DNA from 4 places in the Streptomyces sp. NPDC048002 genome. Region 3 is predicted to be linked to each of the others. Evidence: riboswitches for the same ligand, from Rfam matches in the RefSeq annotation. Region 3 holds a riboswitch; each other region holds the start of a gene.

Region 1 (2,193 bases), on a different contig from region 3:
CTGTCCTCGGCGAGGGAGTGCAGGACCCGGGAGTGCTCGGCGGTGCGCTCCTTCACGATCGTGCGGTACGACTCGATCATCCGGTTCGCGGCCTTGCCGTCGTCCAGGATCTCCCGCAGCTGCTCGATCTCGCCGTCGCGGACCATCTTCCAGAACTCCGCGCCGTCCGCGGGGTCGCTCAGCGGCAGGTTCACATTGCGGACCCCCGCCAGCTCGACGTCGGGGCCCTCCAGCTTCTGGTCCGCCGCGTTGCGGAAGTCGAAGATCGTGTGCAGCCCGAGCCCGGCCAGGAACGCGGCGTCCTGGGCGGTCGCGTGCGCGAGATGGCCGCTGCGGAACAGCACACCGTGCCGTACCCGCCGTCCGTCGACGGTGGGCAGCCCGCCCACGTCACGGAAATTGCGAACTCCGGCCAGCTCGGGCTCGGTCGACGGGACCTGCTGCGTCACTTGGGCTCCTCCCACCGGTCCCGCCGACTCCGGTGTCCGGCGGGCACGCTCTGACGATACGACATCCGGTCCGGCCGACCATGGAATGCCTCAAAACGGACTAAGAGTGGTGAAAGTCCCGCGATTTCCAGCGAGTTTGTGAGCCTGCTGTGATGTAACGGTTCTCCCCGCTAAGGGCTGTCTGGGTGTTCTGTCCGAATTGCTGTCTTCATTCCAACTCGCTGCGGAATAAAGGAGTCTGGAGCAACGTCACGTGAGCAGGGTCATAACCGTGACGGTGCGTCGCCCGTCATGTTCACGTAATGCGCATGCTTTTCAAGGGGATTTACGGGAATCCGCGCCCGGCCAATGCACGGAAAGTGACGGCGAATTCCCGCAAGGGATCAAGAAGGACGCCTTCGGGCGGAACCTTCTGCTTGTCCGTTTGCGTCTTGGTCGCTTACGTTCGCCACCAATCCGAGCGGACGCCGAATCCTGCCACCGCCCGGAATCCGCACACTCACCCGTACTCGGCAGGAGCGGGGGACCCACAGGCATCACCGCCTGGTCCGGTCTCCGGAACAGGCTCGGGGTCAAGTCGCGCCCAGCGCGCGGCCGGACATCTCCAGTCCGAACCCGACAGCTCACCTCGCAGGCGCCGGAGAGGAATGCGCCATGCCCGCGAAGGGTAAGCACCGTCGTCCCAAGACCCTGAGTCTCACCCGATCGATCGCCGTCGCCGGAACCGGTGGCGCCGCGCTCGCCCTCCCGCTCCTGGGAGCCACCGGCGCGCACGCGGCTCCGTCCCAGTCGGTTTCGGAAAAGGCCGTTCAGTCGGTCCAGTCGGTTCAGTCGGTCGAGAAGAAGTCGGTCGAGAAGAAGGCGGCGAAGAAGTCCGCCAAGACCGCCACCAAGTCCTACACCGTGGTTTCCGGGGACTATCTCTCGAAGATCGCCGACGAGCAGAACGTCAGCGGTGGCTGGGAGAAGCTGTACCAGGACAACCGTGAGGCCGTCGGCTCCGACCCGTCCCTGATCCACCCCGGCCTGAAGCTGTCGATCGGCGCCAAGGCCGCCGCGACGGGCGACGCCGGGAAGTCCGCGGCCAAGCCGTCCACCAAGTCCTCGTCGGACGCGGCGAAGTCGGACTCGTCGGACACCGCGAAGTCCTCCGAGGCCACGCAGTCCGCGCAGACCGAGCAGTCCGCCGACTCCTCGGAGTCCACCACCACCGCCACGCAGACCGCGCAGTCCTCCGCCTCGGGCTTCGCCGCGCCGGTCTCCGGTGCCGGTGTCGGCACCCAGTACAAGGTCGCGGGCAGCATGTGGTCCAGCGGTTACCACACCGGCGTCGACTTCGTGATCCCGACCGGCACCTCCCTGAAGGCCGTCGGCGCGGGCACCGTCGTCTCGGCCGGCTGGGGCGGCGCCTACGGCAACCAGGTCGTCATCCAGCTCGCCGACGGCCACTACGCGCAGTACGCCCACCTGTCCTCGCTGTCCGTCTCCAGCGGTCAGACGGTGACGGCGGGCCAGCAGGTCGGCCTCTCCGGTGCCACCGGCAACGTGACCGGCCCCCACCTGCACTTCGAGATCCGCACCACCCCGAACTACGGCTCGGACGTGGACCCGGTCGCCTACCTGCGGGCGAAGGGCGTCACCGTCGGCTGACGGAGCCCCCGCGCACGACCACCTGCCTGACACGCCGCCGAAGGCCGGACCCCCGATCCCCGGGTCCGGCCTTCGGTGTTCCCGCGCACCGCTG
Region 2 (2,193 bases), on a different contig from region 3:
TTCTCGACACCCTTGCCGAGGTAGCGGTTCGGGTCACCGTCGCGCAGCTCGATGGCCTCGAAGGCACCGGTGGAGGCGCCGGACGGAACGGCGGCACGACCCGTGCTGCCGTCGTCGAGGCCGACCTCGACCTCGACGGTGGGGTTGCCTCGCGAGTCGAGGATTTCCCGGGCTACGACGACGTCGATGGACGGCACGAGCATCTCCTTCATGGGATGTGACGCTGGAAGTGCGGGGCACGTGAGCCTTGCGACTAGAGCCTAACCGCCCCGGGGACGTAGGCCAGCCGACCGACCGTCCCGTGGACAAGGACAGACGGTACCCATTGTTTCCCGCCGGAACAAAGGGGCGGTGAACGACGGGAAAAGAAAAACCCCGCCCCGGTGCGTACGGGGGAACACGCACCGGGGCGGGGAGCCCGTGGGGACGGGGGGTGGTCCGCACGGGGCCCCCAGTATGGAGGCCGCCGATAGGAGGACCCTGTGATTCGGCTACGGGATCACTTGAGGTGCAGCTGCTGACCGGGGTAGATCAGGTCGGCGTCCTCGACGATGTCCTTGTTCAGCTTGAAGAGCTTGGCCCAGCCGCCCTTGACGTCGTTCTCCTCGGCGATGGTGCTGAGGGTGTCGCCCTTGACGACCTTGTACTCGCCGTCACCCTTCTTGACCTTCTTGCCGGTCGGGGTGGTGACGGTCTTCTGGGTCTTCTTGGCGGCCGGACGCTCGGTCGAGCGCGAGGCGGTCTGCTGCTCGGTGGAGCGCGTGGCGGTCTCGGTGGAGCCGCCGGTGGAGTTCTCGGTGGAGTTCTCGGTGGTGGTGGAGCCGCCGTCGTACGCGGCGCTCGACAGGCCGACACCGCAGCTCGGCCAGGCACCCTTGCCCTGACCGGCGAGAACCTTCTCGGCGATCTCGATCTGCTGCGCCTTGCTCGCCTGGTCGGCGGTGGAGGCGTACTGCGTGCCGCCGTACGCGGCCCAGGTGGACGCGGAGAACTGGAGGCCGCCGTAGTAGCCGTTGCCCGTGTTGATGGACCAGTTGCCGCCGGACTCGCACTGGGCGACGGCGTCCCACTCGGAGGCGGTGGCGGCGGAGGCGTTGCCGGCCACCATGAGCGGGGCGGCGACGGCCGCGCCGGTCACACCGGCGATGGCGATGGCGCGAGTGGCCTTGGACGGACGACGGTGCTTGCCCTTGCCGGAAAACAGCATGGATCGATCCCCTCACCGACGCCTGCGAGGTGAGCTGTCGGGTTCGGGCCGGTTGAGTTGCCCGGCCGCGCGGCCTGTCGGTCGCACGGCTCCACCCCAAGCCGGATCCGGTGTCGAGTCACCTCAACCGCCGGTCCCGGCGCTTACCTTGGGTCCCCCGCTCCTGCCTACGGCGCATGATGCGACGACTGTTCCCGTACGGCCACCGGCAGGATTCGGCGTGCGGCAGTCGGGGCCCGCTGCTGCGAGCGGTCACGACCGTAGGCAGGCGATCCGCGGAATTTCAAAGACGATCAGGGCTTCTGAGACTCATCCCACACTTTCACCAAAGCGGACATTCGGCGCGAAGTGTGACGCGAACTGCCCCTGCTTTTCGACCGGTTAGTCCCGTACTTCGAGGGTCTGACCGGGAGTGATGCGGCTGGGGTCGGGACCGATGGCCGACTCGTTGGCCGCGTACAGCCCGCGCCATCCGCCGTCGAGGTCAAGGGAGTCGGCGATGCTCGCCAGGGTGTCGCCGGCCCGGACGACATACGTATCGTCCGCCCCGCGCTCGTCCGCGGGCTGGCCCCGATGGCGGCCGGCCCCGGTGTCGACGAGAGCGGAATCGCCCCCGACCCAGAGGATGCTGTCCGAATTGTCCAGCCCGGATATTCCTGTGAACAGGCTGTCGACCTCGCGCGAGGGGTCACTCTGGGAGGAGTCCGACGAACCGGACGAGCCGGGCGCGCCCTTCGACTTCCCGGACTCGGAAGCCCGCGCCGACTCGGTGGACTTGTCCGCCTTTGACGGCTTCTCCGACGTGGCCGAATCCGACGCCTCGTCCGACGCCTCGTCCGACGCCCCCGGGGTGGCGGACGCCTCGGAACCGGAATCGTCGCTGCCGGAGTCGGAGGGCGACTCGGAGGCGCCACCGCCGATGGCGTCCAGCAGACCGGACGAACTGGACGAGTTGGATGATTCGGAGGAGTCGGATGAATTGCCGT
Region 3 (2,193 bases):
GCCGAGGTGGGTCAGGTCTACGCCGCGGTCGACCAGGACGGCGTCGACGGGCTGACGCTGATCGAGCCCGGCTATCTGATGCCGCACCCCACCCTGCCCGCGGTGCGGGTCGGGCGCCGCGACGATCTGTGGTGCGAGCCGATCAGCAAGGTGCTGCTGCGCCATCCGGAGCTGTCCGACGACGAGTTGGCGGCGACGGCGCGCACGGTGGTGGGCTCGCTGGCCACGGTCACCATGTCGGGACCCGGGACCGTCGAGCTTCAGCCGTGCGGCATCACCAAGGCGACGGGCCTGGCGCTGGCCGCCGACCATCTGGGCCTCGGCCCGGAGCGGACCATCGCCTTCGGCGACATGCCCAACGACATCCCGATGTTCGACTGGGCGGCCCACGGGGTGGCGATGGCCAACGCCCACCCCGAACTCAAGGCGGTGGCGGACGAGGTCACCACGTCGAACGAGGACGACGGCATCGCCGTCGTCCTCGAAAGACTCTTCCCGCGGGGCGTCTGATCAGTAGGCGCCGAAGACGTTGTCGATCGAGCCGTACCGCTGGGCCGCGTAGTTGCAGGCGGCGGTGATGTTGGCGACCGGGTCGTACGGGTCCCACGAGGTGCCGGCCACGTGGTAGGCCCGGAAGGTCGGGTCGATCACCTGGAGCAGGCCCTTGGACGGGGTGCCGGCGGCGGCGTTGGAGTCCCAGTTGTTGATCGCGTACTGGTTGCCCGAGGACTCCCGGATGACGTTGCGGTAGATCCCGTTGTAGGTGCCGGGGATCCCCTTCTCCGCCATGACCTGGAGGGAGGCGCGGATCCAGCCGTCGAGGGTGTTGGAGTACCCGAGCGAGGTGGCCGTGGTGACCGTCGGGGTGGCCGCGGAGGCGGTGGTGGAGCCGATGAGCGGGAGCGCCAGTACGGCGGCTCCGGTGCCGATGACGGCGAGCTTGCGGGCGATACGGGTGCGGCGCTGAGCGGCAGCAGGCATGACTGTGTTCCTCTCCGGCGCCTGCGAGGTGAGCTGTCGGGTTCGGGCGGGAGCTGCCCGGCCGCGCACCCCGAAGGACACGCGACTGCACCCCGAGCCGTTCCGGCGCGTCCGAGGACGTCCGGTCCGGCGGCTTACCTGTGGGTCCCCCGCTCCTGCCGTACGAAGAAAATTCGGTGGAATCGGGCGGCGGCAGGATTCGGCGTCCGCCCGACAGGCCGGGAACGTATGCGAGAGCGCATGTCCGAAACAAGTAGCGGATTCACATATCCAGGGTTTTGATCTTCATCGGGGGGTGTGGGGCAAATGATCGTTTGCTGTCGCCAAGGCTCAACTGGGAAGCGGGGGACGCATGTCGGCGTGATTCTGCGGACGGGCTGTGGGTGGATGTGCGTGAGTCAAGTCACGCGTGCGCGCAAGGAGTATCAAATCGGGCAATAGGCTCAATGGTGTTTTATCGCCGACTCGTTCGCAGGGCTGGAGGGCGTGCCGGAAGGTGTTCCGGAGGGTGCGCCGATCGGCCTCGATTCGAGGCGGACTCCACCGTGGCCGCGTAAGTCGGTCGATATCGGGTCTTATCGGGTGATCAAAAAACATGGACGCCATGATCCGATACCGCCCGTCGTGGACCGGCGGGCGGCATCGGTGATCGAAACCTGACCGGATACGCTGACTTGAGTGAAGGCAGCGACCTATCGACAAACCGCGTAATCGCCGGAAGACACCAGCAGACAGGAGACCCCTCGTGACCGTCGTCGGGCCGTTCGGGCTGAGCGTGCGGGACCAGGCTCTGGAAGCCGATGTCCAGGCCGGGATGGCGGCTGTCGAGGAGGGACTGCTCGAGGCCACCAAGAGCGAGGTCCCCTTCATCACCGAGGCCGCCCAGCATCTCGTGCGCGCGGGCGGGAAGCGGTTCCGGCCGCTGCTCGTGATGCTCGCCGCGCAGTTCGGCGACCCGTACGCGCCGGGGATCGTGCCGTCGGCCGTGGTGGTGGAGCTGACCCACCTGGCGACGCTCTACCACGACGACGTGATGGACGAGGCCGACGTCCGGCGCGGGGTGGACAGCGCGAACACCCGCTGGGGCAACTCCGTCGCCGTCCTCACCGGGGACTTCCTCTTCGCCCGCGCGTCGCACATCCTCGCCGACCTCGGCCCGGAGGCGGTCCGGGTGCAGGCCGAGGCGTTCGAGCGGCTGGTCACCGGCCAGAT
Region 4 (2,193 bases), on a different contig from region 3:
ATCTTGTGCCGCAGCTGGGTCAGCATCGAGGTCAGCGCAGGGCTGCCGGAGGCCTGGGCGAGCGTCTCGTGGAACCAGCCCCCCAGGGAGCGCAGATCCTCGCTGTTGCCCCTCCTGGCCCGCTCCTGACCGAGCCGCACCAGGCCGCGCAGCACCTTCAGATGGGCCTCCGTGCGCCGCTGGGCGGCCCGCGCGGCCCCGAGCGGCTCCAGCAGGGTGCGCATCTCCAGCAGGTCGGCGGCCTCCTGCTCGGTCGGCTCCGCGACGCACGCGCCCGCGTGCCGCCGGGTCACCACGAAGCCCTCCGCCTCCAGCGTGCGCAGGGCCTCCCGGACGGGGACGCGCGAGACGCCGTAGCGGCGTGCGAGCAGTTCCTCGGTGAGCCGGCTGCCGCGCTCGTAGACACCGGCGACGATGTCGTCCCGGATCGCCGTGCATACCGAGTGCGCCGGAACACGCATGACCGACCTCCGCTTTAATCCCCGTGAAACGTCGACGACTGACGTGTGTTCAGTGACTCTATTGCAATGAGCCGGAATTTCCGAAGGGGGGTCCGATTTCATGGATATTTTTTGGACAGTGATGTCCCTGAAACGCCGAAAACCCCGGCTCGGTGAGCCGGGGTCACGGGAAGCGGTGGCGGGGTCGCTCAGACGTTCACGCCGTGCGAGCGCAGATAGGCGACCGGGTCGATGTCCGAGCCGTACTCCATGGTCGTACGGGCCTCGAAGTGCAGGTGCGCCCCGGTGACGTTGCCGGTGGAGCCGGAGAGGCCGATCTGCTGGCCGGGGGTGACGGACTGGCCGACCGAGACACCGATGGACGACAGGTGCCCGTACTGGGTGTACGTGCCGTCGTGCATCTTGATGACGATCTGGTTGCCGTACCCCCCGCCCCAGCCGGCCTCGACGACGGTGCCCACGCCGACCGAGCGGACGGAGGTGCCGCCGGCGGCGTGGAAGTCGACGCCGGTGTGGCTGCCGGAGGACCAGACCGCGCCGCCGGCCTTGTAGCCGGTGGAGACGTAGGAGCCGGAGATCGGGGAGACGAAGGTGTTCAGGCGCTTGCGCTCGGCCGCGCGGGCGGCGCGCTCCTTGGCGGCCCGGGCCTCCTTGGCCGCCTCGGCGGCCCGCTCGCGCGCGGCCTCCTCGGCCTTCTGCCTGGCTTCCGCCTCCACGGCCGCCTGCTGCTGGGCGTCGGCCTGGGCGTCGATCTGCTCGGCGACCGAGTCGCCGATGGTGATCACGGGAGTGAGGCCGGTCTGTTCGGCGGCCGGCTCGGCGGCGAGCGCCGGAGCGGCGAGGGAGCCGACGACGCCGGTGGTGGCGAGCGCCGCCACTCCCGCCGCACGGACGGTGGTGCGCTGCATCCGGCCGGGACGACGGTGCTTCCCGGTGGCGCGGGTGAACGCCATCAAGTAGGTGGTCCTTTCCTTCCCTCTCGCCTACCGGGTTAGCTGACGGGTTCGGAGCAGGAAGGTCTCCTACGGACCCCCTCGCCTGCGCGCGGGCGTCCGATTCACCCCAGGGACTGTGGGTCCCCGGCTCCCCTGGCTCGCGCCGTACGGGGACTCGGCGATGGCTGTCCGGTGCCGCGGTCGCGGCGCACTGCCTGACGGACAGCCCGGACGACGCTAAACGGGACAACTTTCAATCCTCAAACGGATCAGGGCTTTTGTAGCGCATGCCACAGGCCAGACAGGCAGCCTCTCCCCCAATTCGGACATAAAGGGGCCCTGGTGGCGCTTTCGTCACCAGGGCCCCACGCGCGCGTTGCCGCGCCTTCACATCCGAGGGTGCCCCTACTCGGCCGTCACGACGGTGACTTCACCGATGCCGAGTTCCTCGACGGGCTTGCGGATCTGGGCCGCGTCGCCGACCAGGACGGTCACCAGACGGTCCACCGGGAAGGCGTTGACGACGGCCGCGGTGGCCTCCACCGTGCCCGTCTCGGCGAGCCGACGGTACAGCGTGGCCTGGAAGTCGTCGGGCAGGTGCTGCTCGACCTGGTCGGCCAGGGTGTTCGCCACGGAAGCGGCCGTCTCGAACTTCAGCGGCGCCACGCCGACGAGGTTCTGCACCGCGACATCGCGCTCGGCGTCGGTGAGCCCGCCCTCGGCGAGGGTGCGCAACACCGCCCACAGGTCCTGGAGGGCGGGACCGGTGTTGGGCGTGTCGACGGAGCCGCTGATGG

The links. A riboswitch is a leader RNA that binds a small molecule or an ion and turns the genes downstream of it on or off. The one in region 3 is predicted to bind cyclic di-AMP.
Positions count from the first base shown of each region.
Region 1: it holds a riboswitch for cyclic di-AMP, as region 3 does, so the genes downstream of both, AB0E07_RS15925 (LysM peptidoglycan-binding domain-containing M23 family metallopeptidase) here and AB0E07_RS34395 (transglycosylase SLT domain-containing protein) in region 3, are expected to answer to the same signal.
Region 2: it holds a riboswitch for cyclic di-AMP, as region 3 does, so the genes downstream of both, AB0E07_RS03455 (transglycosylase family protein) here and AB0E07_RS34395 (transglycosylase SLT domain-containing protein) in region 3, are expected to answer to the same signal.
Region 4: it holds a riboswitch for cyclic di-AMP, as region 3 does, so the genes downstream of both, AB0E07_RS20015 (M23 family metallopeptidase) here and AB0E07_RS34395 (transglycosylase SLT domain-containing protein) in region 3, are expected to answer to the same signal.

Region 1 is NZ_JBEZNL010000010.1:139,245-141,437, forward strand. It holds gene AB0E07_RS15920 (tyrosine-protein phosphatase) at 1-449, opposite strand, end outside; cyclic di-AMP (ydaO/yuaA leader) riboswitch at 940-1,099, shown strand; gene AB0E07_RS15925 (LysM peptidoglycan-binding domain-containing M23 family metallopeptidase) at 1,104-2,099, shown strand.
Region 2 is NZ_JBEZNL010000002.1:95,252-97,444, forward strand. It holds gene eno (phosphopyruvate hydratase) at 1-203, opposite strand, end outside; gene AB0E07_RS03455 (transglycosylase family protein) at 500-1,207, opposite strand; cyclic di-AMP (ydaO/yuaA leader) riboswitch at 1,212-1,392, opposite strand; gene AB0E07_RS03460 (transglycosylase family protein) at 1,589-2,193, opposite strand, start outside.
Region 3 is NZ_JBEZNL010000045.1:18,490-20,682, reverse strand. It holds gene AB0E07_RS34400 (HAD family hydrolase) at 1-510, shown strand, start outside; gene AB0E07_RS34395 (transglycosylase SLT domain-containing protein) at 511-981, opposite strand; cyclic di-AMP (ydaO/yuaA leader) riboswitch at 987-1,170, opposite strand; gene AB0E07_RS34390 (polyprenyl synthetase family protein) at 1,727-2,193, shown strand, end outside.
Region 4 is NZ_JBEZNL010000015.1:45,168-47,360, forward strand. It holds gene AB0E07_RS20010 (GntR family transcriptional regulator) at 1-461, opposite strand, end outside; gene AB0E07_RS20015 (M23 family metallopeptidase) at 650-1,414, opposite strand; cyclic di-AMP (ydaO/yuaA leader) riboswitch at 1,427-1,587, opposite strand; gene AB0E07_RS20020 (pitrilysin family protein) at 1,802-2,193, opposite strand, start outside.